DNA from 3 places in the Nesterenkonia halotolerans genome. Region 3 is predicted to be linked to each of the others. Evidence: riboswitches for the same ligand, from Rfam matches in the RefSeq annotation. Region 3 holds a riboswitch; each other region holds the start of a gene.

Region 1 (7,514 bases), 210 kb from region 3:
GCGTACATCAGCCCGTGCTGCGCGGCGGCGGTGTTCAGGTCCGCGTTGATCACGCCCGGTTCGACGACGGCGACCTCGTCCTCGGGACGCATCGCCAGGATCTTGTTCATGCGGGTCAGGTTCAATACCACCGAGCCTGCTGTCGTGTTGGCTCCGCCGGAGACGGAGGTCCCGGCTCCGCGGGTGATCAGTGGGAAGCCGTGCTCGGCGGAGAGCTGCACCAGCTGCTGGACGTCCGCGACCGATTCCGCGAAGACGACGGCGAGCGGGGTGTGCACCTGCCAGTGCTCCAGCGGCCCCTTGTCCACGGAGTGGGAGTCGAGCTGCGCCGGGTCGGTGGTCAAGGCGTCGGGCGCGAAGGCGCTGCGCAGGGCTGTGCGGACATCATTGTCGGAGGAGCTCATGGGAACTGAGTGTAGGTCAGGCGCGTCACACCCTCCCCGCGAAGACCCCGCGGAAGAGCCCCCCACCCGGAAAAATCGTAGAGCTCTAGCAAGTCGTAGGGCTATAGCCTTACGACGACGCGATAGCTCTACGATTCTTCGATGCGAGGGCGGATTTCACGGCGCGGGCGTGGACGGAGTGACCCGCCACTGCTGGACTTCGTCATCACACTGATCAGGAACTGCGTAGATGGTGGGTCCGGCCTCGCCGCCACCCACGGTGATCCCATCACCGTCGGAGAAGGCTTCGCCGCGGAAGGCGAATCCTGAGCCGCTGGACGTTTCATGGATCTCATGCGCGGGGAAGATTGCCAGCGTCAGTTGCTCCTCCGGCTCAGGGCCCTTGATGTAGAAGCATCCATCGAGCTCGGCGATCTGTCCTTCCAAGGCCATGTCGGGTCCGCCGGCTTCTTCCTCCACGACGTAGTTCGGAACACCGGCCGGCGTATCCGGGTCCTGCAGGTTGGTCGTGCATCCGAGCAGAGACCCGCCCAGCAGTGCTCCCATGACGGTGGTCGCGCCGAAGGTTCGCATCTGATGTCCCATCGCTTCACGCTCGCAGAAATTGCACCGCAAAGGCAGGAATGAAGGTCGGCCCTCCGGATGGACCTGCCATTGCGGGATGTCCTCATCGCGCTCAGCGGGTGCTCAATCGTTGGCAGCCACGCTGCTGATCTCGGGTCCTGTTGCCACGCCAGTGGCAGAAAATCGTAGAGCTCTTGCGTTGTCGTAGAGCTACAGCCCTACGACTTGCTAGAGCTCTACGATTTTTTCAACGGAGGGGGTGCACTTGCACCGGGGCGTTCCGCGATGCAGACTTATGCCTAGGTCAAGAGTGCCAGCGCAAAACCCCGGTTTGCTGGCCGGCAACCCTCCAGTTCGCGGTGGGGTGCCCCGGGTGACGACCTGGCTGCGGCAGCCACCGAGCATCGGTGGTCGACGCAGCAAGCGCGGGCCACACACCAGTGCGGGCCCTTAAACCCAGTCCTCAGGACGGGGCCGTACAGGATTCAACGCCGGAAGTTCTCTCCCCGGCAGCGACGTTCATGCGCGGCTCAGCCCCAAGGACCGCATTGAACGGAGCAGTCCCTTGAGCAACGACAACAGCACCTGGCAGTTTGAGACCCAGCAGATCCACGCCGGGGTTGCCCCCGATCCCGCCACCGGAGCACGGGCCCTGCCGATCCACCAGACCACATCCTTCGTCTTCCCCGACACCGCCGCGGCAGCACGTCGCTTCGGCCTCGAGGAGATCGCGCCGATCTACTCGCGCATCGGCAATCCCACGGTCCAGGCGATCGAGGACAAGATCGCCGCCCTCGAAGGCGGCGTCGGGGCTCTCGGCGTCGGCTCCGGTCAGGCCGCCACCTCGCTGGCGCTGCTGAACATCGCCGAGTCCGGCAGCCACATCGTCGCCTCACCCACCCTCTACGGCGGCACGCAGAACCTCTTCAAGCACACGCTGCCGAAGTTCGGCATCGAGGTCACCTTCGTGGAGGACCCCGATGACTTGGAGTCCTGGCGGGCCGCCACCCGGGAGAACACCGTCGCCTTCTTCGGTGAGGCTGTGGCCAACCCGCGCGGGGACGTGCTGGACATCGAGGGGGTGGCATCGGTCGCCCACGAGCATGGCGCGCCGCTGATCATCGACTCCACCCTGACCACCCCGTACCTGATCAAGCCGATCGACTTCGGCGCCGACGTCGTCGTGCATTCGGCCACCAAGTTCCTCGGCGGTCACGGCACTGCCATCGCCGGGGTGATCGTGGACTCCGGGCGCTTCGACTACTTCGCCCACCCGGAGCGCTTCCCCGGCTTCAGCACCCCGGATGAGAGCTACCACGGGCTGGTCTTCGGCCGGGATCTCGGGCCTGAGGGGATCTTCGGGGTCAACCTCTCCTTCATCCTCAAGGCCCGCGTGCAGCTGCTGCGCGACCTCGGTCCGGCGTTGTCTCCGCACAACGCCTTCGAGATCAACCTCGGCCTGGAGACCCTCTCGCTGCGCGTGGAGCGTCATGTCGCCAACGCTCAGAAAGTGGCCGAGTACCTGGAGGGCCACGAGGCAGTGAAGCGCGTCTACTACTCCGGGCTGCCGTCGAGCCCCTGCTACGAGCGGGCGCAGAAGTACCTGCCCCGAGGCACCGGTGCTGTGTTGGCCTTCGAGCTTGCCGGCGGACCCGGCGACGACGACGCCACGCAGGCCCGTGCGGGCCAGACGCTGGTGGACGCGCTGGAGCTGCATTCGTTGGTGGCCAACGTCGGTGATGTGCGCTCGCTGGCGATTCATCCCGCCTCCACCACGCACCGGCAGCTGAGCCCCGCTGAGCAGCATGCTGCAGGGGTCAAGCCCGGTCTCGTGAGGCTCTCCGTGGGTCTGGAACACATCGACGACATCATCGCCGATCTGGCTCAGGGGCTCGACAAGGCAGCCGCCATCCAGTCTGCCGACCGGGGTGCCGGGCATGCGTCTGACCAGGAGTCTTCCGCGGATGACCAGAGTGCGGACAATGTGACGAAGCGAGAAGCCGCTTCCGCGGTCTGAGGTTAGGGTGATCGGGTGCTGAATGACTTTGGGGACAGGCCTGCGGGTGCGCTGAACACGGCAGATGTGGGGGCGTACACATTCGAGACAGGTGGGCAGCTGCCCGAAGTTACCATCGCCTACGAGACCTGGGGCACGCTCAACGAGGACGGCAACAACGCGATCCTCGTGGCGCACGCCCTGACCGGGGACTCCCATGTAGCCGCGACTCCGGCAGACCCCTCCATCGGATGGTGGGAGGGTCTGCTGGGACCCGGTCGCCCGATCGACACCCAGCGCTGGTTCGTCATCGCCCCGGCGATGGTGGGTGGCTGCTACGGCTCCACCGGACCAGCTTCCCTGGATCCCGAGGGGAACCCCTATGGCTCCCGATTCCCCTTCGTCACGATTCGCGATTCCGTGCACCTGGAGGCTCAGCTGGCTCAGGCCCTGGGCATTCAGCGCTTCCACACGGTGATCGGGGGATCCATGGGGGGCGCCCGCGCGCTGGAATGGGCCGCCACCTACCCGGAGATGGTCGACGGGGTGGCGGTCTTCGCCTGTGGTGCGGCGTCGACTGCCGAGCAGATCGCCTTCGGGCAGGCCCAGGTGCTGGCAGTGGAGAATGATCCGCACTTCGCCGGGGGTGACTACTACGGCGGTCCCGCGCCGCATTCCGGGCTGGGGCTGGCGCGGCGGATCGCGCACATCACCTACCGCGCGGAGGCCGAGCTCGGCGCTCGATTCGGTCGCGCCCCGCAGGGCGCCGAGGATCCTTTCGGCTGGCCCGAGCGGCGGCGCGGACGCTATCAGGTGGAGTCCTACCTGGACCACCAGGCCGAGAAGCTGCTCAAGCGGTTCGACCCCAACTCTTACGTGGTGCTCTCCGAGGCGCTGATGAGCCATGATGTCGGACGCGGACGTGGTGGAGTGGCCGAGGCGCTGGCCGGCGTCACGGCGGTGCCGTTCCTCGCGGCCGTGGAGACGGACCGGTTGTACTTCCCGGAGCAGTCCCAGCAGATCGCCGATGCGATCCCGGGCGGCCACCCGGTGCACACGATCCATTCGCCGATCGGGCATGACGGCTTCCTGACCAGCGCGGAGCAGCTGGGAGAGCCCATGCGCGCCACGCTGCGCCTCTGAAACAGACATTCCAGAGATGTCACTCTGCTGTAACACCTGATCGGGCAGACTGATCGGAACGAGGAGAGTGATCCATGAGCCCGCAGCCCATCCTGCAGCCCGGCGAACACCTGTCCGAGGGCGTCCGCTACCTCCCAGCCAGCCCGGAGAACATCTTCTGGGGGCGACTGCCCTGCGCCGCCGATGAGCCGGCGCTGCGCATCGAGTCCGGGGATCGGGTCCTCATCGACACCCTTTCTCATGAAGGGATCCTGGAGGATCAGGGTCGGGATCCGCTGGCCTACTTCGCCGGACACGGAGTGCCCGAGGAGCAGGTGCTCACCGACGCGATCGCGCTCGCGGCCAGTGACCACCCGCGGGACCCCGCCGTCGACGGTCCGCACGTGAACACCGGGCCGATCCATGTTCAGGGCGCCATGCCGGGTGATCTGCTCAAGGTCACCATCGAGCAGCTGCAGCGTCGTGTTCCCTACGGCATCATCTCCAACCGCCACGGCAAGGGGGCGCTCACCGGAGAGTACCCGCGCGGTGAGCGCAACGTCTCGATCTTCGCCGCCGTGGAGGAGCCCGAGGAGTCCGAGGAGTCCGCAGCATCGACAATGTCTGCAGGGTCCGCAGAGCCTGAGCGCCCCGCCCCCGGTGCAGCCCGCGGCCGAATGGCTCCGCGTGCCGGGGCTGAGAGGCTGCTGAGCTTCGAGCTGGCACCCTTCTTCGGGACCATCGGCGTGGCCGTAGCGGGGGAGACCCGTCCGCATTCAGTGCCGCCGGGGACCCATGGCGGCAATATCGACATCAAGATGCTCACCGAAGGGACCTCGCTCTACCTGCCGGTGCAGGTGCCAGGTGCACTGGCCTTTGTGGGCGATCCGCACTTCGCCCAGGGCGACGGAGAAGTGGCGCTCACCGCGATGGAGGCCTCGCTGCGCGGGCTGCTGCGCTTCGAGGTCATTCCTCGGGAGCAGGCCCTGACAGCCTTCGGCGAACAGGTCGGACCGCTGGCAGAGACCGCAGAGTTCCTCATCCCCACCGGCATGGACGAGGACCTGGACATCGCCGTGCGGAACTGCGTGCGCAACGCGATCGTGCTGCTGCAGGCCCGCTGGGGCCTGGATGCCGAACATGCCTACGCCTATCTCTCCGCCGCCACCGACTTCAACATTTCCCAGGTGGTCGACCTGGTCAAAGGCGTCCACGCCCGGGTGGCCATCTCAGATTTCACGGAGCTGTGATGGGGTCCGTCGCGAGCACCGTCTGGCGTTCAGGCGGGGAACCGGACGCCCCGCTGGTCCCTTCCTCCGGCGCCGGACCGCTGGAAGGCCAGAGCGTCGCCGTCAAGGACCTCTACGCCCTCGCGGGACACCGCATCGGCGCCGGCAACCCCACCTGGCTGGCCGAGGCCACCGAGCAGACCAGCACCGCAACTGCCGTGCGGCTCCTGCTCGAGGCAGGCGCGGCGATCACCGGGATCGCGCAGACCGATGAGTTCGCACTCTCGCTGGCCGGGACCAACCAGCACTACGGCACACCGCCGAACCCCGCTGCCCCGGATCGGATCAGCGGTGGCTCCAGCTCGGGCTCCGCCGCCGCCGTCGCACTGGGCCAGGTGAGCATCGGGCTGGGCACCGACACCGGCGGGTCGATCCGCGTGCCAGCCTCCTACCAGGGGCTCTGGGGCATGCGCAGCACCCATGGTGCGATCTCCCGCGAGGGTCTGCTCCCGCTCGCGCAGAGCTTCGACACCGTCGGCTGGATGACACGCGACGCCGAGACACTGGGCCTCGTGGCGGAGGTGCTCCTGCCCGCCCGCGAACAACCCGCCCGCGAACAGCCCGCCCGCGAAGAGCCCGCCCAGCCCTCCGCGCTTCCGCCGGAGCTCACGATCATCCCCAGCCTCTTCGACCAGGTGGACCCGGAGGTGGCCGACGCCGTGCGCGCCGCCGTGGACGGCGTGAGCGGGCATCACGAATCCCTGCACCCAAGCCTGCACCTGAAGCGACTCGAGGGCGTCTCCCGGGACATGCACGCCGCCTGGTTCGAGGCCTTCCGCATCATTCAGATGCGCGAGGCCTGGGCGAACCACGGCGAGTGGATCAGCTCCCACTGGGAGGCGATGGCCGACGACGTCGGCGCACGGTTCCGCACGGCCAGCCAGTTCAGCGCCGATCAGGAGCAGCAGGCCCGGGCGCTGGCAGCCGGCGCCCGCCGGATCATCCGCGAATGGGTCGGCGACTCCGTGCTGGCGCTTCCCTCGGCCGCCGGTCCTGCGCCGCTGCGCCGCGAGGCCGCGCTGGGTGGAGAAGTCATCGAGAAGCACCGCCGCGGCACCATGATGCTCACCTGCCTGGCGGGTCTTGCCGGGCTGCCCGTGGTCAATGTCCCGCTGCGCACGGCAGCGGGACTTCCCACCGGCGTCAGCCTGCTCGGGGCGCCCGGCAGCGATCATGAACTCATCAGCTGGGCGCAGCAGTTCCACGCCCGGCTCCAGCCGACTCAGGAGATCCGACGATGAAGCTCAGTGAATTCAATGAGGCCACCCCGGGGGAGCTGACCGAGACGCTCGCCGCCTGCGCGCCCATCCCCTCCTGGCGCGCGGCGATCCTCGCCCGGAGACCCTACGACAGCGTCGAGGAGCTGACCACCACCGCCGCAGAGCTGGCGCAGGACTGGACCGACCTCGAGGTCGACGGCGCGCTGGAACATCACCCGCGGATCGGGGAGAAGGTGCAGGGCTCCTCTCGGGAAGCCGAGGCCTCCCGGCGTGAACAGGGAAGCCTCGGGGCCGATGAGGCCGCCCAGGCGGAGTGGGTCAGCGCCAATGAGGCCTACGAGCAGCGCTTCGACCGGATCTTCCTGATCCGCGCCGCCGGCCGATCAGACCGCGAGATGCGCACCCAGCTCGCGCTTCGTCTGCAGAACACTGAGGAGGAAGAGGCAGTCGTCCGGCGCCAGCAGCTCGCTGAGATCGCAGTGCTGCGGCTGGGGCAGGTCGTCTCATGACGATACGCACCTGTTTCACAGATGAAACAATAGTTTCAGTAGCATGGTGACCATGACTTCCCGCCAGATCAATCCGCCGCCCCGGCTGCTCATGGGGCCGGGCCCGATCAACGCCGATCCGCGCGTGCTGCGCGCCATGTCAGCCCAGCTCGTGGGCCAGTACGATCCCGCGATGACCGGCTATATGAACGAAGTCATGGAGCTTTACCGCGGAGTCTTCAAGACCAGCAACGAGGCCACATTCCTGGTGGACGGCACCTCCCGGGCAGGCATCGAAGCGGCCCTGATCTCGCTGATCGAACCCGGCGCCAAGGTGCTCGTGCCGATCTTCGGACGGTTCGGCCACCTGCTCAAGGAGATCGCGGTGCGCGCCGGCGCTGAGGTCGCCGTCCGGGAGAAGACCTGGGGCC
Region 2 (7,514 bases), 630 kb from region 3:
GTCAGTTTCAGGCGCGGATCGACAAGGACATAGGCGGTGTCCACCACCAGGTTCGCGATGACGTAGATGAGCGCCACCAGCATCACGACGCCGCAGACCACCGGCAGGTCGCGCCCGTTGACCGCGTCGACCAGCACCCCGCCGAGGCCTGGCCGGGAGAAGACGTTCTCCGCGATCACGGCCCCGGAGAACAGCGACCCGATGGCCCAGCCGGTCAGCGTGAGTCCGGGCAGCAGCGCGTGGCGCAGCACGTGTCTGATCCGCACGGCGGTGTCGCTCATGCCGCGGGCCCGCGCGGTGAGGACGAAGGGCTCGTCCAGGGTGCGTTCGAACTCGGTGCGCATGGTCTGGCCCAGGAAGCCGGCCAGCGGGATGCCCAGGGTCAGCGCGGGAAGCACGAGCCCGATGAGCCCCTCTCCCCCGACCACCGGGAACAGTCCCAAGCCGAGAGCGAAGACCACCAGCAGGATGATTCCCAGCCAGTACTGCGGCAGCGCGGCGGCGGCGGCTTCGAACCCTGAGAACAGCCGGGACACCCAGCCCACGCGGCGTGCGGTGAGCACCAGCAGGACCAGTGCCACGGCCCAGGCGACTGCCAGGGAGGAGAAGGTCAGGATGACGGTCGGGGCGATCTGGTCCCCGATGACGGTGGTGACCGGCTGCAGCAGCTGGTAGGAGACGCCGAGGTCTCCGCGGAGCAGGCCGCCCAGGAAGCTCAGGTACTGGACGAGCAGCGGGTCGGTGAAGCCGAACATCTCATTGATCGGCGCGAGCTCCTCGGCGGAGCGTTCCTGGACCTGGCCGGTCTGCTGGTTCAACAACATGGTCGCCCGGTCCCCCGGAAGCAGCGCCTGCATCAGGAAGGTCAGCGAGGCGGCGGCCCAGACGACGACGGCGGCCGCTCCGAGTTTGCGCAGAAGCAGGCTGAGGATCAGCGCCGGTCGGGTGCGCTGCCGCGGGGACTGTGATGGTGGTGGCGCGGGTGTGGCCTGGAGGGGCTCGGTGAGCACGGTGGAGGGGGTCAGAGTCATGGGTCAGCCCTCTTCTTCTGTGGATTCTTCGGCGTCGGATTTATCAGCACCGGATTCATCGGTGACGAAGTAGGCGTCGTGGAAGACCGGTGAGCCTTGGGACTCCTCGAGCCAGACGCCGGCGAGTGAATCCGAGACGGCGATGGTGTTGGTCTGGGTGTAGAGCCCGATCGCCGGGGCGAGTTCGCTGAGCTGGTGCTGCGCGTCGGAGAAGTGCTCGGCGACCTCCTCCGAGGTCGGGGCCTGCAGCGCCTGCTGGATGGTCTCGTAGACGCCCTCATTCACCAGGAACGTGGTGTTCGCACCGTTGGGCGCCTCTTCGGTCCCCGGGCGATAGTTGATGTTCAGGATCCCGGCATGGGGTGAGGTCCAATAGCCGACCTGGGCGTCGTAGGCATCCGGGCCGGAGAAGGCCCCGGAGGAGTTCTCCGAGGGGGTCAGCGGGCGCAGCTGAATGTCGAAGCCGGCGGCGCGCGCCTGTTCCTGGAAGTTCTGGATCGCGGTGTTCCCGTCGGGGGTGACGATGGTGTTCAACCCGTAGGTGAAAAGCACCTCCAGGCGTTCGCCGTCCTTGATCCGGGTGCCGTCCTCGGCGCGCTCGGTCCAGCCGGCCTCGTCCAGGAGCTCATTGGCGCGGTCCAGATCGAAGGGATACTCGCTGGCCGCCTCGGCGTCGTAGGCGGGGGTGCTCTGCGAGAGATACCCGCTGGGCTCGAAGGGGACGGTGCCCAGGAAGGCGGATTCGATGTTGGCTTCCCGGTCGGTGGCGAAGCTGAGGGCCTGGCGGACCTGCTGATCGGTGAAGACGCCCTTCTCGGTGTTCAGGTTGATCACCACGGGACGGCCCGGGGTGATGTACTGCTCGAAGTCGAACCGCTCCTTGGCCTCGGCAATGTTCACCGCAGGGATCTCGCCCACGGCGTCGCTCTCTTCGGAGAGCAGCGAGCCGTAGCGCGAGGTGTTGTCCGGGATGAAGCTCCAGCGGATGCCCTCCACGTAGGCCGGGCCCTGGTGCTTGGCGTTCTCGGGGGCGGAGTTGTAGTCCTCATTGCGGGCGAACTCGAGGTACTGCCCGCTCTCCCAGGCCTGCACGGTGAAGGGCCCGGAGCCGATGGGGGCGCGGCAGTTCTCCTCTGCGCTGCGGTTCTCCAGCGCGGTGGGTGACTGGATGCCGAAGTAGGACTGGGAGAGCGTGGAGAGGAAGGGCGAGAACGGCGCGGAGAGCTGGATCTCCACGGTGTGCTCGTTCACGGCAGTCGCGTCTTCGTAGAACCCGCCCAGGTGGGCGGCGGCGGTGCCGTTGCCGCCGTCGAGCCAGGAGTCGAAGTTGTACGCCACGGCCTCGGCGTCGACCGGGGTGCCGTCGGTGAAGGAGACGTCTTCGCGCAGGTCCAGGGTCCAGACGAGCTGGTCCTCGGAGACCTCCCAGTCGGTGGCGAGCCAGGGGACGATCTCGCCGTCGTTGTCCTGAGAGACCAGTGAGTCCAGGATCTGGCGCGCGGTGAAGTTCTCCTGAATCCAGCCTCCGTAGACGCATTTGGGCTCTTGGAGGTGGCCGTATTCGATGATGCCGCCGGACTGGGGTTCACCGGTGGGCTGCCGCTCGGCGACCTGTTCGGTGCTTACCAGGCCGGAGGCGCTGCCGCAGCTGGTGAGGACGGCGGCGCTGAGCAGTGCTGCTGCACCCATGGGAAGTCTGGATCTCCACTTGTTTATGGGTGCGTTCGGGGAGGGCGGGGTGGTCATGGGGCTCCTTCTCGGAGTGGTTCAGAGGGGAAGAATGGTGGCGCGCAGCGCTCAGACGGTGGCAGGGACCTGGGCGAATGCGCCGCGGTAGCGCGCACCGGGGTGGGTCTCCGGCAGGCGGTCGCGGCCGAACAGTTTCTGCCGCAGCGTGCCTGGGGTGTATTCGCGCTGGGCCAGTCCGCGCTCGCGCAGGACGGGCAGCACCTTGTCGGCGAACTCCTGGAAGGAGCCCGGGATCACCCAGTTGACGACGTTGACCCCGTCCACCCCGGCGTCCTGCCATTGCTGGAGCTGATCCGCGATCTGTTCCGGGGTGCCGACGATCCGGTTGTTGCGGTTGGAGCGCCAGGCGATGTCGGCCACCAGCGGCTCTCGGTCCGTGATGGTCTTGGACGCCCATTCGGTGAACCCGCGCCGGGTGTTGGTCTGCACGTCCTTCAGCGGAGTCTCCGGCGGGTAGACGCGACCCTCTGGGTCCACCAGCGCCGAGTGCGCGAGGTAGCCGTCCAGCGAGGCGAACTCTTCGGCTTCGGTGAGCTTGCGCTGCCCCTCTTCCTCGGTGTCCCCGATGATGAAGCTCAGCCCCTGGAAGAACTTGATGTCCTCAGGGGCCCGTCCGGCTTCGACGGCGCGGGCGCGGGTGTCTTGGATCTGCGCTCTGGCGACTTCTGGGTTCGGTGCTGCAAGGAAGACCGCTTCGGCGTTGCGGGCGGCGAAGTCGCGACCGGAGGCGGAGGAGCCGGCCTGGAAGAGGACCGGGGTGCGCTGCGGGGAGGGTGAGGGAAGGTGGGGGCCCTCCACCGAGTAGCGTTCGCCCTGGTGGTAGATCTTATGCACCTTGGCGGGGTCCGAGTACTGGGAGCCGGAACGGTCCTTGATGACCGCACCTTCGTCCCAGGAGCCTTCCCAGAGCTTGTAGGTCACGTCGACGTACTCTTCGGCCCAGCGGTAGCGCTCGGAGTGTTCGGTCAGTCGTGGCATTCCGTAGTTGCGGGAGCCGTTGTCCTGCATGCCGGTGACGATGTTCCAGGCGATCCGCCCCTTGGAGATGTGATCCAGTGTGGAGATCTGCCGGGCGAACTGGAACGGGTGCGACTGGAAGACGTTGGAGGTGGTGGCCAGGCCGATGTTCTCCGTGACCACTGCGAGGGCACCGAGGAGCACCGTCGGGTCGTTGGAGGGGATCTGGAGCCCCTCGTTGAGGTAGACCGAGTAGTCGGCATCGGAGTCTCCGTAGTGGCCGGAGACATCGGCGAAGAACATGGCGTCGAACTTGGCGTCCTCGAGGATCTTGGCCAGGTTGATCCACGTGGCCACATCCGTGAACTCGGTCTGCTGGGCGTCCTCTCGGCGCCACTGACCGTGGTGGATGTGGCTGTTCGTGTTCATCACGAAGGCGTTGAAGTGCAGCGGGGTGCGTGCGGAGTTCTGCTCAGGCATGAGGTATCCACGTCTCTCTTTGACCGTGGCACTCCTGCGTACTCCGAGGGAGCTGGCGCAGGGGCACCGTACTTGCCCGGGCGGTTGCGACACCGGGCCGAATCATCACCTGGAGCACCCCACTACGGTGAGAGGGTTGCTGTCCGGACAGCCAGGGCTGTGGTCCGGAACTCGTGATTCTGTGGTTCAGCTTAGAGCGCTACAGAGCTGAACACAAGTGATGAACATAGTGATTGACATAAATGGAAACGCGTCATCAGTGTTGGGCTCGAGCCGGCGAGACGGCTACACAGGACGGTTGAGTCCGTCACCGTCCCACGTCAGGTCAGCGTTTGTCCGGATGAGGAGCACTTCGAGGCCGGGTGTCTGCATCAGCTCGCCGATGAGTTCGCTGGTTCCCGCCACCAGCGTCGAGTCGCAATCGATCTCTGTGGCGAGCACCCAGGAGTGATCGTCTGGCCACAGGAGGCTGGGCGACTGGACCCACTGGGGGTGCTCGGCCCACGGCGCCCGTGCAGGCCAATCAGGGTCGGAGAAGTGCTCTGCACCGGCCTGAAAGAGGAAATAGTGCCGCCCGGTCTCTCCATGGAGGTCGAACCGCGGACCGGTCGCGATCTCAGGGGGAAGCACGCCAGAGCCTGGTTTCGGCGTATTCCAAGCGATCGTCGGGAGAGTCCGCTTCACCAACCGGAGGATCCTCCTGCTGAACCTGCGGGCGGCAGCAGCCCTCCTACGAAACGACACCGCGGCGCGCCACACAACTGCCTCGGCGTGGTGGTCAGCCGAAGAGCCGTCACCCGTTTCGACCACCATGAACTGCACCCCAGCCGAGCTCACGAGGCCACCCCATCCTTCCCAGACAGCAGCAATACCGGCATCGGGGGTCGCAGTATGCCGGGCAAGCACGCGGGCGAGGACCGAGAGCGACCTCGCCTCGAGGCTTCCCATAGATGGAACACCGTAGCGCCACCCATCAGGAGCGACAGCCTCCTGCGCGTCATCGTGGAGGGACCGCTGCAGGCGTGCGTACTGGGCTTCTGAGTGCATGGTGGTGCCGAACGCTTCCGCGACGCTTGCCCAGGTGGTGCGCTCCGTTTCAAGTGAAGCGTCGATGTCCGAGGTGCCTTCAAAGTAGGTCGCCTCGTCAACGCCGAGCCATGTCTTGGCAGCCACCGGGCGGTCACGCTCGAGAGGGTGAAACACTCGCGCATACATCTCGTAGCCGCGAGGCACTATCGACAGAACACTGCCGAAGGGCTCAGCCTCCATGGGACGAAGCCATTCACCGCGTCCTACATCAGGCACGTACCGGAACTCCCCCGACATGCTCAGTTTCCCTGCGGAGGTTGTGAGACCTCGACGTGGATCTGGACGTCCACGCCATCCGTCGCGTCTTCTGCAGCCTCCGTGTACTCGCGAACCTCGTCTTCGCTGATCTCCTCCTCCGGGTCCCAGATCGTCACCTCCAAGACGCCATCCTGGGAGGAATACGCGGCACCTTTGACCTGCGGGAGATGACTCATCGACTGCAGCGCCTCCTCTTCCACGCTCTGCGGTTCCGGCGGCCCGCCTGAGCACGCGGTGAGCAGCCCGGCAGCGGTGGCGGTAAAGATCGCTAGTGGCGCGACTCGCCGTCGCATTCGTGTTGACCGTGCACTCATGCTTCAGAATTCCTCCGTCTTCTGGGGAGGCCTCGAACCAAACTCATACAGCAGCGGCGCGTGATCGCTCAGCTCGTCGGCCGGCGCTCCCTCGATCACATCGGCGCGGGTCAAGGACTCGTATAGAACATCATCGAGAAAAGCATGATCCAGCTCAAAGGGTGCTGTTCCCGACGACAGATAGGTCCGGACTTCATCGGAATGGAATCTGCGCATCGCGTCTCGCCAGCCGTGACTGTCTCTCATCTGGAAGAACTCCCTGTTGCCCGGGGCCGTTTTGGGCGCCGTGTTATCGAAGAGTCGGGCAACGTTCCAGTCCCCGGCGAAGATGAAACGGTCGCTCTGCACCTCTTGAAGCATGAGGGCAGCCAGATCATTGTGACCAGCGCGATCCCTGGATGGCCGACGCGCTGCAGCACTGTCCGTGTCAGTCACCGTGGAGGGCGTATCCGAACCGGCCAACGCATGCACGGAGGCGAGAGTCAGGAGGCCGTAATTCTCCAGATCGACTACGCCAGTCGTGACATAGCCTCTAAACGCTTCCCAGAGATGCTCATGCTGGGCGGGAACCTCCGGTCCAGAACGCAGCCCGAACTCCTTCTTGGCCAGAATCGAGCTTCCCCCTACCCGGCTGCTGCGCGGTACACCGTTGATGTCGTAGCGACCGGACATCCATTGCGGAGCCAGAACATTCAGGTCTGCAGGTTGGCATTCCTGCAGCAATGCGAGGTCAGGGGCAAGCGCCGCCAAGAGAGCCCACTGACGACGTCGGTTCTCCCGTCCTCGAAACTTCCCCGGCTTCATGTACGCCATGTTCCACGAGACCACGCGCGTCTCTTTCACCTCTCATCTGCTGCCGGGTCACGTCGACTGCTTTGCGTCCCCGGTGGGCTCAGGTCGACCTTCATCCAGGCGAGCTCTTCGTGCCGATCCGCCACCACACTGATGAAATCGTCCTGTCGCGGTTGGCCGAACGCCAGGCGGTACACCCCCACTGTCCTGGTGAGTCGCCGCTGGTGTCCGACCTCGCGACTGAACGGGATCGCGGGGATATACCGCTCCACCGTCGCCCCACCTGGAGTGGTGTGCAGCCAGTACGGCACCAGCTCGGAGATGCCCTGCGCGGTGGACTGCACCACGGCGGCGTCGAACGCTCCCTGCCATGGATCTTCCGACTCCCCCAGCACCGCCAGATCACCGAAGTCTTCGGCAATGTTCTTCCGGACCGCGTGGCCCTTGTACCGGTGCACTCGACCTTCTCGTTGTTCCATGTCCACGGGATTCGAAGGAAGATTCCAGTGCACCACCGCATGACTGTAGGGATGGAAGTCCAGCCCCTCCTGCCCCACGGACGTTGACGCCAGGACAAAGGGCCTAAACGGCGAGTTGAACGCTCTGCGGACCGAGGACTCACGGTGGAAGGTCTTGTCATCAGCTGCTCTGCGACCCCCATACCGTGCGGCAAAATGTGTGCTCATACGGTGCTGATGCGAGTAGATGCGGGGCCCGTCTACCTCGAAGGTCTCAATCTCATTGACGGTGCTGCGCAGACCAAGCGCCTCGATGACAGCCATGGAAACTCCGGCCACTCGTTCGGCAGGATCCTTGTTGGACAGTCCTTCTGACTCGACCAGCA
Region 3 (7,514 bases):
GCCACAGGTCGTCCACGTGGACACGCAGAATCGAATCGTGCAGATCGGCAACGACCCCGCCGAACCGGTGCCGGGCGCCGTCGACCAGGTGAATCCGCGGACCGCGGTGCTGCACTGAGCTGAGCTGCGAGCGAGCTGGGCCGCTCGGGGCTGTCAGTAGCTGGGTTGTTCATCCGGAGCAGAACTGGACTGCATCAGGGCTCTTCAGCGGTCATGGCCGTGACACGGAGCCACAGTTCGGGCTAGGTTCGATTCAGTCACGCAGTACAGAGACACTGCAGTCATCGGCAGAACGGAGTTGATCATGAAACTGTTCACATTGGGCACAGGCATCGCCATCGGCTACCTCATCGGCAGCAAGCGAGGCAGAGCAGAATTTGAGCGCACGCTCAGCACCGTGAAGAAGAACGCCGCCGAGAAGTGGAAGGACCCCAAGGTCCAGGAGCAGGTCACCAAGGCCGAGGACACCGCCAAGAAATACGCCTCCGAAGCGGCAGGGTCCGTGAAGAAGCGCGCCGAAGACGCCAAGGGACCCGTGGCCGATGCCGCAGTGGATGCCGCAGCCCGGGTCGAGGAAGCCGCGAAGAAGGCCGGCGGCCCCGCAGAGAAGGTGGCTGGCCAGGCCTCCGCAAAGGTCAACGAGAAGGCCGGAGCCGCAGGACAGAAGTCCGGCTCCTCCTCCACCGGATCATCCTCCGGGTCCAGCACCGGCTCGACGACCGGCACCACAGGCTCGAACTCGAACAACGGCTCGAGCTCCAGCAGCTGAGCCTGAGGGCTCGAGCGCTGAACCCTTGAGCTGGCCGTGGTGCCTGCCCGCCGTGCGTGGGGCAGGCACCACGGCCAACCTATATCCTGAGAGCTATGCCGCCTGAGACCATCGACGCACGACTGATCATCGATACCCTCGCGAACCGTTCGATGAACGCGTTCGCCGAGGTGCCGCGCCACGACCAGCTCATCCGTCTGGCGCTGCGCCGGCGTCGCGTGGAGCTGCGCCCCGTCGGCGAGCGCAGCCTGGTCTTCGTCTTCGGCGGCGTGGTGGTCGGCGGGATGGACGCCACCGTGACCACCCTGGTCAGCGCCCACGCACGGCGCATCACCTCTGATCCGAACCTGCTGCGGCGACACCTGGAGATCCAGGAGATCCCCGTGGAGCCGCAGGTCGTCACGATGGAGCCTGCGGAGCCGCAGGCTGCGGCCCTCGAGCCTGGGGCTGAACCTGAGGCGACCGGGGAAGCGCCGGCCGAGCAGCAGGCTGCCGAACCCGAGCCACAGACTGCCGACGAGAGTTCACAGACTCCGGCGCCTCCCGCGAACAGCGTCCGCGTCTTCGTCGTCGGAGATCGGGTCTGCGCCGCGCTGCTCCGGGTGTCTCCCGTGGTCCTCGGCGACGGGACCTCGACCCTCCGTGAGCTCCTGGAGCAGGATGCCGTGGCTCGTGGCCGCCATGCTCTGGTCGCCTCTCCACCGGAGTGGGACCCGACCGCCCAGGCCGCGGGATCCGATGTGGACACACGGGTCCCGGCCTCGAACGAGCTGGTGCACCTCGGTGAGTCACGGGAGATCTCCGGCGGGGGTCTGCACATCGATCTCACCGACGAGTTCCCCGACTCGCTGCAGGAACTTGCCGTCGAGGCCGTGGCCGCAGTGCCCGGACTCAATGCCGCCGCCGTCGACCTGGAAGTCATCGACCTGGAGACCGCTGAGGGCGCGTTCGTTCGGGCCGTGCTGCCCGAGGCCGATATCAGCCCCGCCCACTACCCCGCGTATGGGGATTCCCATGACGTCGCGGGAGCCATCGCTGAGGAGATCCTGCTTCGTGCATCCCGATAATCACAGCGCCACGGCCGTGAGCGAGACCATGCCCCCGGCACCGCCCGCTCGGCCCGCCCTGGAACGCAGCGCCACGCCCAGCGCGCTCGAGAGCTTCATCGCCGAACATCTGGAGCCCGCGTTCGACCAGCTGCACCGCTGGCAGAACATCATGGACCACGAGATGCTGCTGCACCGCGCCGCCCGGCGAAAGAAGATGACGATCACGAAGATCAACGACTCCAATGTTCTCTTCTTCCTTTCCGGCATGGTGGTCGGTGGGATGGACACTGTCGTGACCTCTCTGGTCAGCCATCAGGCACGCCGAGTCTCAGCCTCCAAGGCCATGACCAAGAAATACCTGCAGGCCGCTGAGGTTCCCACGCCCAAGGGACGGGCGATCAACCCCACCGAGTTCACCCGCGCGGTGCAGCACCTGAAGAAGTCCGACGGCCCGGTGACGGTCAAGCCCTCCGCCGGGCGCGCGGGGCGGGGCATCACCACGGACATCACCACTCGGGAGCAGCTGCGGCAGGCGTGGACCTCCGCGATGGCGGCCCGTTCGGCCACCTCCAGCGCGCGCTACGTGATCATGGTGGAGGAACACCGTGCGGGACTGGACCTCCGCGCCTGCGTGGTCGGCGAGACCGTGGTCGGCGCGATCGCTCGCATCCCGTTCTACGTCATCGGCGACGGCGTGAGCACGGTCGCCGAACTGGCCGCCGCGGAGATCCAGCGCCGGCAGAGCAATGCATATCTTGCGACCCGGCAGCCCCGCGTCACGGACACCTTCCTGGCGCCGATGGGAATCACGACCGAGACGGTCCCTGACCACGGAGCCCTGCAGCTGCTGACGCCGACGGCGGACACCGCCCGCGGCGGTGGGCTCACCGTGGACGTCCTGGACCTGCTCAGCGATGAGCTCAAGGATCTCGCCGTGGACGGACTGCTGGCGGTGCCCGGCCTCGGCGCCGCTGCGGTGGACATGCTGGCACCGGAGCTCGGGTCGGCCGCGGAGGCCGTGGTCCTGGACGTGAATCCCTACGCGAACCTGATGCAGTTCCACTACCCCGCCTACGGCGCCGCGCGGCGGATCAACGATCCGATCCTGGACCAGCTGCTGCACCGCGCCTCACGCTGATCCAACGGTCAGGATGCCCCTCCCGCCTGGCCCCTGACCCCCTCTCCTCCGCCGACACGAGACCGAACTTGTGTGTCGTTTTGTCTCACCCATTGAACTCAGTTTTGATCAGATTCTGCGCCTGTGCGTATTCTGGTGGCTGTACCATCCCGAGCGGCCGAGAGATCTGGCTCGTCGACGCCGCAGCAACCCGGGCAGGGACACCTGGATCAGGTGTCTTTTCGCCGGGTGCTACCGCCAGGATCGATGGGAGTATCCTCTGATGATTTTGCCTGCCTCCACCCTGACCGAGGACGACGTGAGCGCCAAAGGCGCTGCCACCGATTCCTCCGGCGCGTCACCCGTGGCATCCAGCCGGCCGGGCTACACCTCACTCGATGTCCGACTCAGCGGCGTCGGCCGGTCCTTCGGCGACCACACCGTGCTGCGCGACGTCAGCCTGACCGTTGCTCCCGGCGAAGTGCTCGCCATTCTGGGCTCCTCGGGCTGCGGGAAATCCACTCTGCTGCGCGCCGTCGGCGGTCTCGACACCGGCAGCACCGGGGAGATCCTGATCAACGGCTCACCGGTGCAGCGCTATGACGAGCGCACCGCCGTCGGATTCCAGGAGCCGCGCCTGCTGCCCTGGCGCTCGATCTACAAGAACATCAGCCTCGGCCTGCCGCGGAGCCTGTCCAAGGCTGAGGGCCGCGAGCGGGTGGATGAGCTCCTGGAACTGGTCGGGCTGAAGGACCGCGCTGCACTGCGGCCCCGGGAGATCTCCGGCGGCATGGCGCAGCGCGCCTCGCTGGCGCGTGCGCTGGCTCGCCGACCCGGAGTGCTGCTCCTCGACGAGCCCTTCGGCGCCCTGGACGCGCTGACTCGCCTGAAGATGCAGGACCTGCTCCTCGACGTCCATGCACAGACCGGCACCACCGTGCTGCTGGTCACCCATGATGTGGATGAGGCGCTGCAGCTGGCCGACCGCGTGCTGCTGCTGGGCAAGAACGCCCAAGACCCCACAGCCGCCGAGGGAGCGACCATCGCGCGACTGCTGAATGTGCCGGGGTCTCGCCCCCGAGATCGCGCCTCGGCCGAGCTTGCAGCTCTGCGCGGCGAGCTTTTCTCCGGTCTCGGCGTGGATTCTCACACCCACTGACTCCTCAAAGCATGACGAAGCACGCCTGTCCCCGCGCGGCCTCTCCGCCGAGTCGATTCAGGTAGACCTGCAGATGACCCGTCACTCTCCGGGAACTCGTCACGGAACTTTGCTGAACATAACTCCTCGGGCTCCGCTCGAAGTCGCCCACCGTTGAAGAACTGAAAGGCTCTCCCATGCCCCGCACCACCGCTTCCCACTCGTTCGTAGCCTCCCACGGATCCGCCGCAAAGGCGGTCTCTGTCGCCGCCGTCGTCGCCCTGCTCGCCACGGCCTGCGGAGGAAACGGTGGCGAGGACGAGCAACTGGAGACGCTGAACATCGACTTCGCCACGTACAACCCGCTCAGCCTGATCATCCTGGAGAACGGCTGGCTGGAAGAGGAGCTGGAGGAGCTCGACGTCGATGTGAAGTGGGTGCAGTCCACGGGCTCGAACGTCGCCAATGAGAACCTGCGCGCCGGCAACATCGACGTGGGATCCACTGCAGGCTCCGCCGCCCTGCTCAACCGCGCCGTCGGCGCGGACACCCACACGATCATGATCGAGAACCAGCCGGAGTGGTCTGCGCTGGTCACCAACGGCGACTCTGACATCGAATCGGTGGAGGACCTCGAAGGGGCCTCGATCGCCGCCACCCCTGCGACGGACCCCTACTTCTTCATGGCCCGCTCGCTGCAGGAGGCCGGGCTCAGCGTGGATGACGTGGAGGTCCAGTCCCTGCAGCATGCCGACGGATGGCAGGCACTCGCCAACGGCGACGTGGACGCCTGGGCCGGCCTTGATCCCATCATGGCCGGCGCCGAAGCCGACGGCGCCGAGCTGCTCTATCGCAACGTCGACTTCAACACCTACTCGGTGATCAATGCGACCGGCGAGTTCGTCGAGGACCACCCAGACATCGCTCAGATCGTGGTCAACGTCTACGAGCAGGCGCGCGAGTGGGCCAAGGAGAACCCCGAGGGCACCGCGGAGATCCTGGCGGAGTACGCCGGTCTCGAGCCAGAGATCGCCGAGGCCGTCATCACCGAGCGCACCAACTTCGAAGTGGATCCGGTGCCGGGAGACGATGTCCGCGCCGCGATGGAGGCGGCCGGGCCGTTCTTCGTGGAGAACGGCGACGTGGACAGCCAGGAGGCGGTGGACGAGGCGCTGGATTCACTGTTCTACACCGAGTTCGCCGAGAACATCGAGGCCACCGACGCCGAAGGCACCGAGGACGCCGCCGACGAGGCCGATATCGAGGAGACTGACGAGTGACCGAGACCCTTCGCGCAGCACCCACCACCCAGCCGGCGGACGGACCGGCCCGAACACCACGGCAACGACGGCGCAGGAAGCTGCCCGGGGGCGGACTGCTGATCGGCGCCGTCGTCCCGGTGCTGCTGCTGGGGGTGTGGTGGCTGGTCACCGACGGCACCGGCACCTTCAGTCCGGTTCAGCTTCCCGCTCCACAGACGGTCTTCAGCGCCGGGATCGGGCTCTTCGAGTCCGGGGATCTGATCGATCACATGACGATCTCGCTGCAGCGCGTGCTGCTGGGCTTCGCCGCCGGGGCGGGACTCGGACTGGCTCTGGGCTCGCTGCTCGGTCTCTCCTCCATCGCCGACGCCCTGCTGCACCCGACCGTCGGCGCCTTCCGCGCCGTGCCCTCGCTCGCCTGGGTCCCACTGCTGCTGCTCTGGGTCGGGATCGACGAGGACTCGAAGGTCATCCTGATCGCCATCGGCGCCTTCTTCCCGGTGTTCACCGCCGTACACTCGGCGCTGCGACACGTGGATGCCCAGCTGGTGGAGGCCGGACGCGCCTTCGGGTTCCACGGTGTGCGGCTCCTCGGCACGGTGCAGCTGCCCGCCGTCGTGCCCAGCGTGTTCTCCGGACTGCGCCTGGGCCTGGCTCAGGCCTGGCTGTTCCTGGTGGCCGCGGAGCTGCTGGCCTCCTCCGAAGGGCTGGGCTTCCTGCTGGATGAATCTCGGAACAACGGGCGCACGGACCGGCTGCTGCTGGCGATCGTGCTGCTGGCACTGCTGGGCAAGCTCACCGACACGCTGCTCGGCATCGTCGAGCGCAAGGCCCTCAAGACCTGGGCCTGAACCCGCGCTCCAGCGTTTTACCGGGGCTTCCGCGTTCTACCGGCCACACCATCGGCCAGGTAGAACCCGGAAGCCCCGGTATTTTGCGTTGAGAAGGGGCGCTCAGCCCTTGCGGCGGAGCTGGAACTGCGCGCCGTGGTGGTCTTCGGGAAGGTGATCGCCTGCGCCGAAAAGCTTGTTGCGCAGCGTGCCCGGGGCGTACTCGGTCTTGTACCGACCGAGCCGCTGCAGCTCGGGCACCACATGCTCCACCACATCCTCGAAGGTCCCGGGAGTGATGTGGTAGGCGAGGTTGAACCCGTCCACGTCGGTCTCCTCCTGCCACTCGATCAGCTGCTGCGCCGCGCTCGGACCGTCGCCGATGATGACGGGGCCGAAGCCGCCGACGCCGACCCACTCGGCCAGCTGCCGGACGGTCCAGACCTCGTCCTCCCGCCCTGAGGCCTTCTGGAAGGTCTCCACGGTGGACTGGATGGCGTTGGACTTCACGTCGCCGATGGGCTGGTCCAGGTCGAACTGGCTCAGGTCGATGCCCATCCAGCCCGACATCAGCACCAGTCCGCCCTCGGCGTCGATGTACTGGGTGAGATCGTCGTACTTGGCCTGGGCGGCGTCGTTGTCCGGTCCGGTGACGATGGTCTGCATCGCGAAGATGCGCACCGAGTAGGGGTCCCGTCCGGCGTCGGCCACGGACTGGCGGATCTTGGCCACCGAGGCCTTGGCCAGCTCCTTGGTGGGTGGATTGATGAACATCGCCTCGGCATGCTTGCCGGCGAAGGCGCGGCCTCGGGTGGACGCCCCGGCCTGGTAGATCACGGGGGTCCGCTGCGGGGAAGGCTCCACCACTCCGATGCCGGGGGTCTTGAAGAACTCGCCGTGGTGTTCGATTCGATGCACCTTCTCCGGATCCGTGAACACCCCCGACGCCTTATCGGCCACCACCGCGTCATCCTCCCAGGAGCCCTCGAGCAGCTTGTAGACGACTTCGAGGTACTCGTCCGCATGGTCGTAGCGGCGGTCGTGCTCCATCTGGTCATCCTGGCCCATGTTCTGCGCAGCCGAGGGCAGATAACCGGTCACCACGTTCCAGCCGACGCGTCCACCGGTCAGGTGATCCAAGGTGCCGAGCCGGCGGGAGAATGGGTAGGGATGCTCGTAGGCGGTGCCGGCGGTGATGCCGAAGCCCAGGTTCTTGGTGACGGCGGCCATTGCGGAGACCAGCAGGAACGGGTCCTGCAAGGGGATCTGCGCCCCCGAGCGCAAGGCTGCATCGGGGTTTGAGCCGAACACGTCGTAGGGGCCCAGCACGTCAGCGATGAACAGCCCAT

What was found. A riboswitch is a leader RNA that binds a small molecule or an ion and turns the genes downstream of it on or off. The one in region 3 is predicted to bind S-adenosylmethionine.
Region 1: linked by a shared signal. The riboswitch ahead of H4W26_RS06310 (O-acetylhomoserine aminocarboxypropyltransferase/cysteine synthase family protein) and the one ahead of H4W26_RS07250 (ABC transporter ATP-binding protein) in region 3 are both predicted to bind S-adenosylmethionine.
Region 2: linked by a shared signal. The riboswitch ahead of H4W26_RS04355 (LLM class flavin-dependent oxidoreductase) and the one ahead of H4W26_RS07250 (ABC transporter ATP-binding protein) in region 3 are both predicted to bind S-adenosylmethionine.

Annotation. Positions count from the first base shown of each region.
Region 1 covers NZ_JADBEE010000001.1:1,368,600-1,376,113, reverse strand. The annotation lists gene H4W26_RS06320 (FAD-binding oxidoreductase) at 1-404, opposite strand, end outside; gene H4W26_RS06315 (hypothetical protein) at 561-989, opposite strand; SAM riboswitch class IV at 1,271-1,400, shown strand; gene H4W26_RS06310 (O-acetylhomoserine aminocarboxypropyltransferase/cysteine synthase family protein) at 1,534-2,985, shown strand; gene metX (homoserine O-acetyltransferase MetX) at 3,001-4,107, shown strand; gene H4W26_RS06300 (acetamidase/formamidase family protein) at 4,182-5,336, shown strand; gene H4W26_RS06295 (amidase) at 5,336-6,616, shown strand; gene uraD (2-oxo-4-hydroxy-4-carboxy-5-ureidoimidazoline decarboxylase) at 6,613-7,104, shown strand; gene H4W26_RS06285 (pyridoxal-phosphate-dependent aminotransferase family protein) at 7,157-7,514, shown strand, end outside.
Region 2 covers NZ_JADBEE010000001.1:946,857-954,370, forward strand. The annotation lists gene H4W26_RS04345 (ABC transporter permease) at 1-1,031, opposite strand, end outside; gene H4W26_RS04350 (ABC transporter substrate-binding protein) at 1,035-2,720, opposite strand; gene H4W26_RS04355 (LLM class flavin-dependent oxidoreductase) at 2,829-4,217, opposite strand; SAM riboswitch class IV at 4,281-4,396, opposite strand; gene H4W26_RS04360 (hypothetical protein) at 4,503-5,486, opposite strand; gene H4W26_RS04365 (hypothetical protein) at 5,546-5,878, opposite strand; gene H4W26_RS04370 (endonuclease/exonuclease/phosphatase family protein) at 5,882-6,721, opposite strand; gene H4W26_RS13980 (helicase-related protein) at 6,718-7,514, opposite strand, start outside.
Region 3 covers NZ_JADBEE010000001.1:1,579,289-1,586,802, forward strand. The annotation lists gene panD (aspartate 1-decarboxylase) at 1-118, shown strand, start outside; gene H4W26_RS07235 (hypothetical protein) at 305-769, shown strand; gene H4W26_RS07240 (hypothetical protein) at 865-1,836, shown strand; gene H4W26_RS07245 (ATP-binding protein) at 1,823-2,956, shown strand; SAM riboswitch class I at 3,098-3,209, shown strand; gene H4W26_RS07250 (ABC transporter ATP-binding protein) at 3,219-4,094, shown strand; gene H4W26_RS07255 (aliphatic sulfonate ABC transporter substrate-binding protein) at 4,271-5,353, shown strand; gene H4W26_RS07260 (ABC transporter permease) at 5,350-6,186, shown strand; gene H4W26_RS07265 (LLM class flavin-dependent oxidoreductase) at 6,289-7,514, opposite strand, start outside.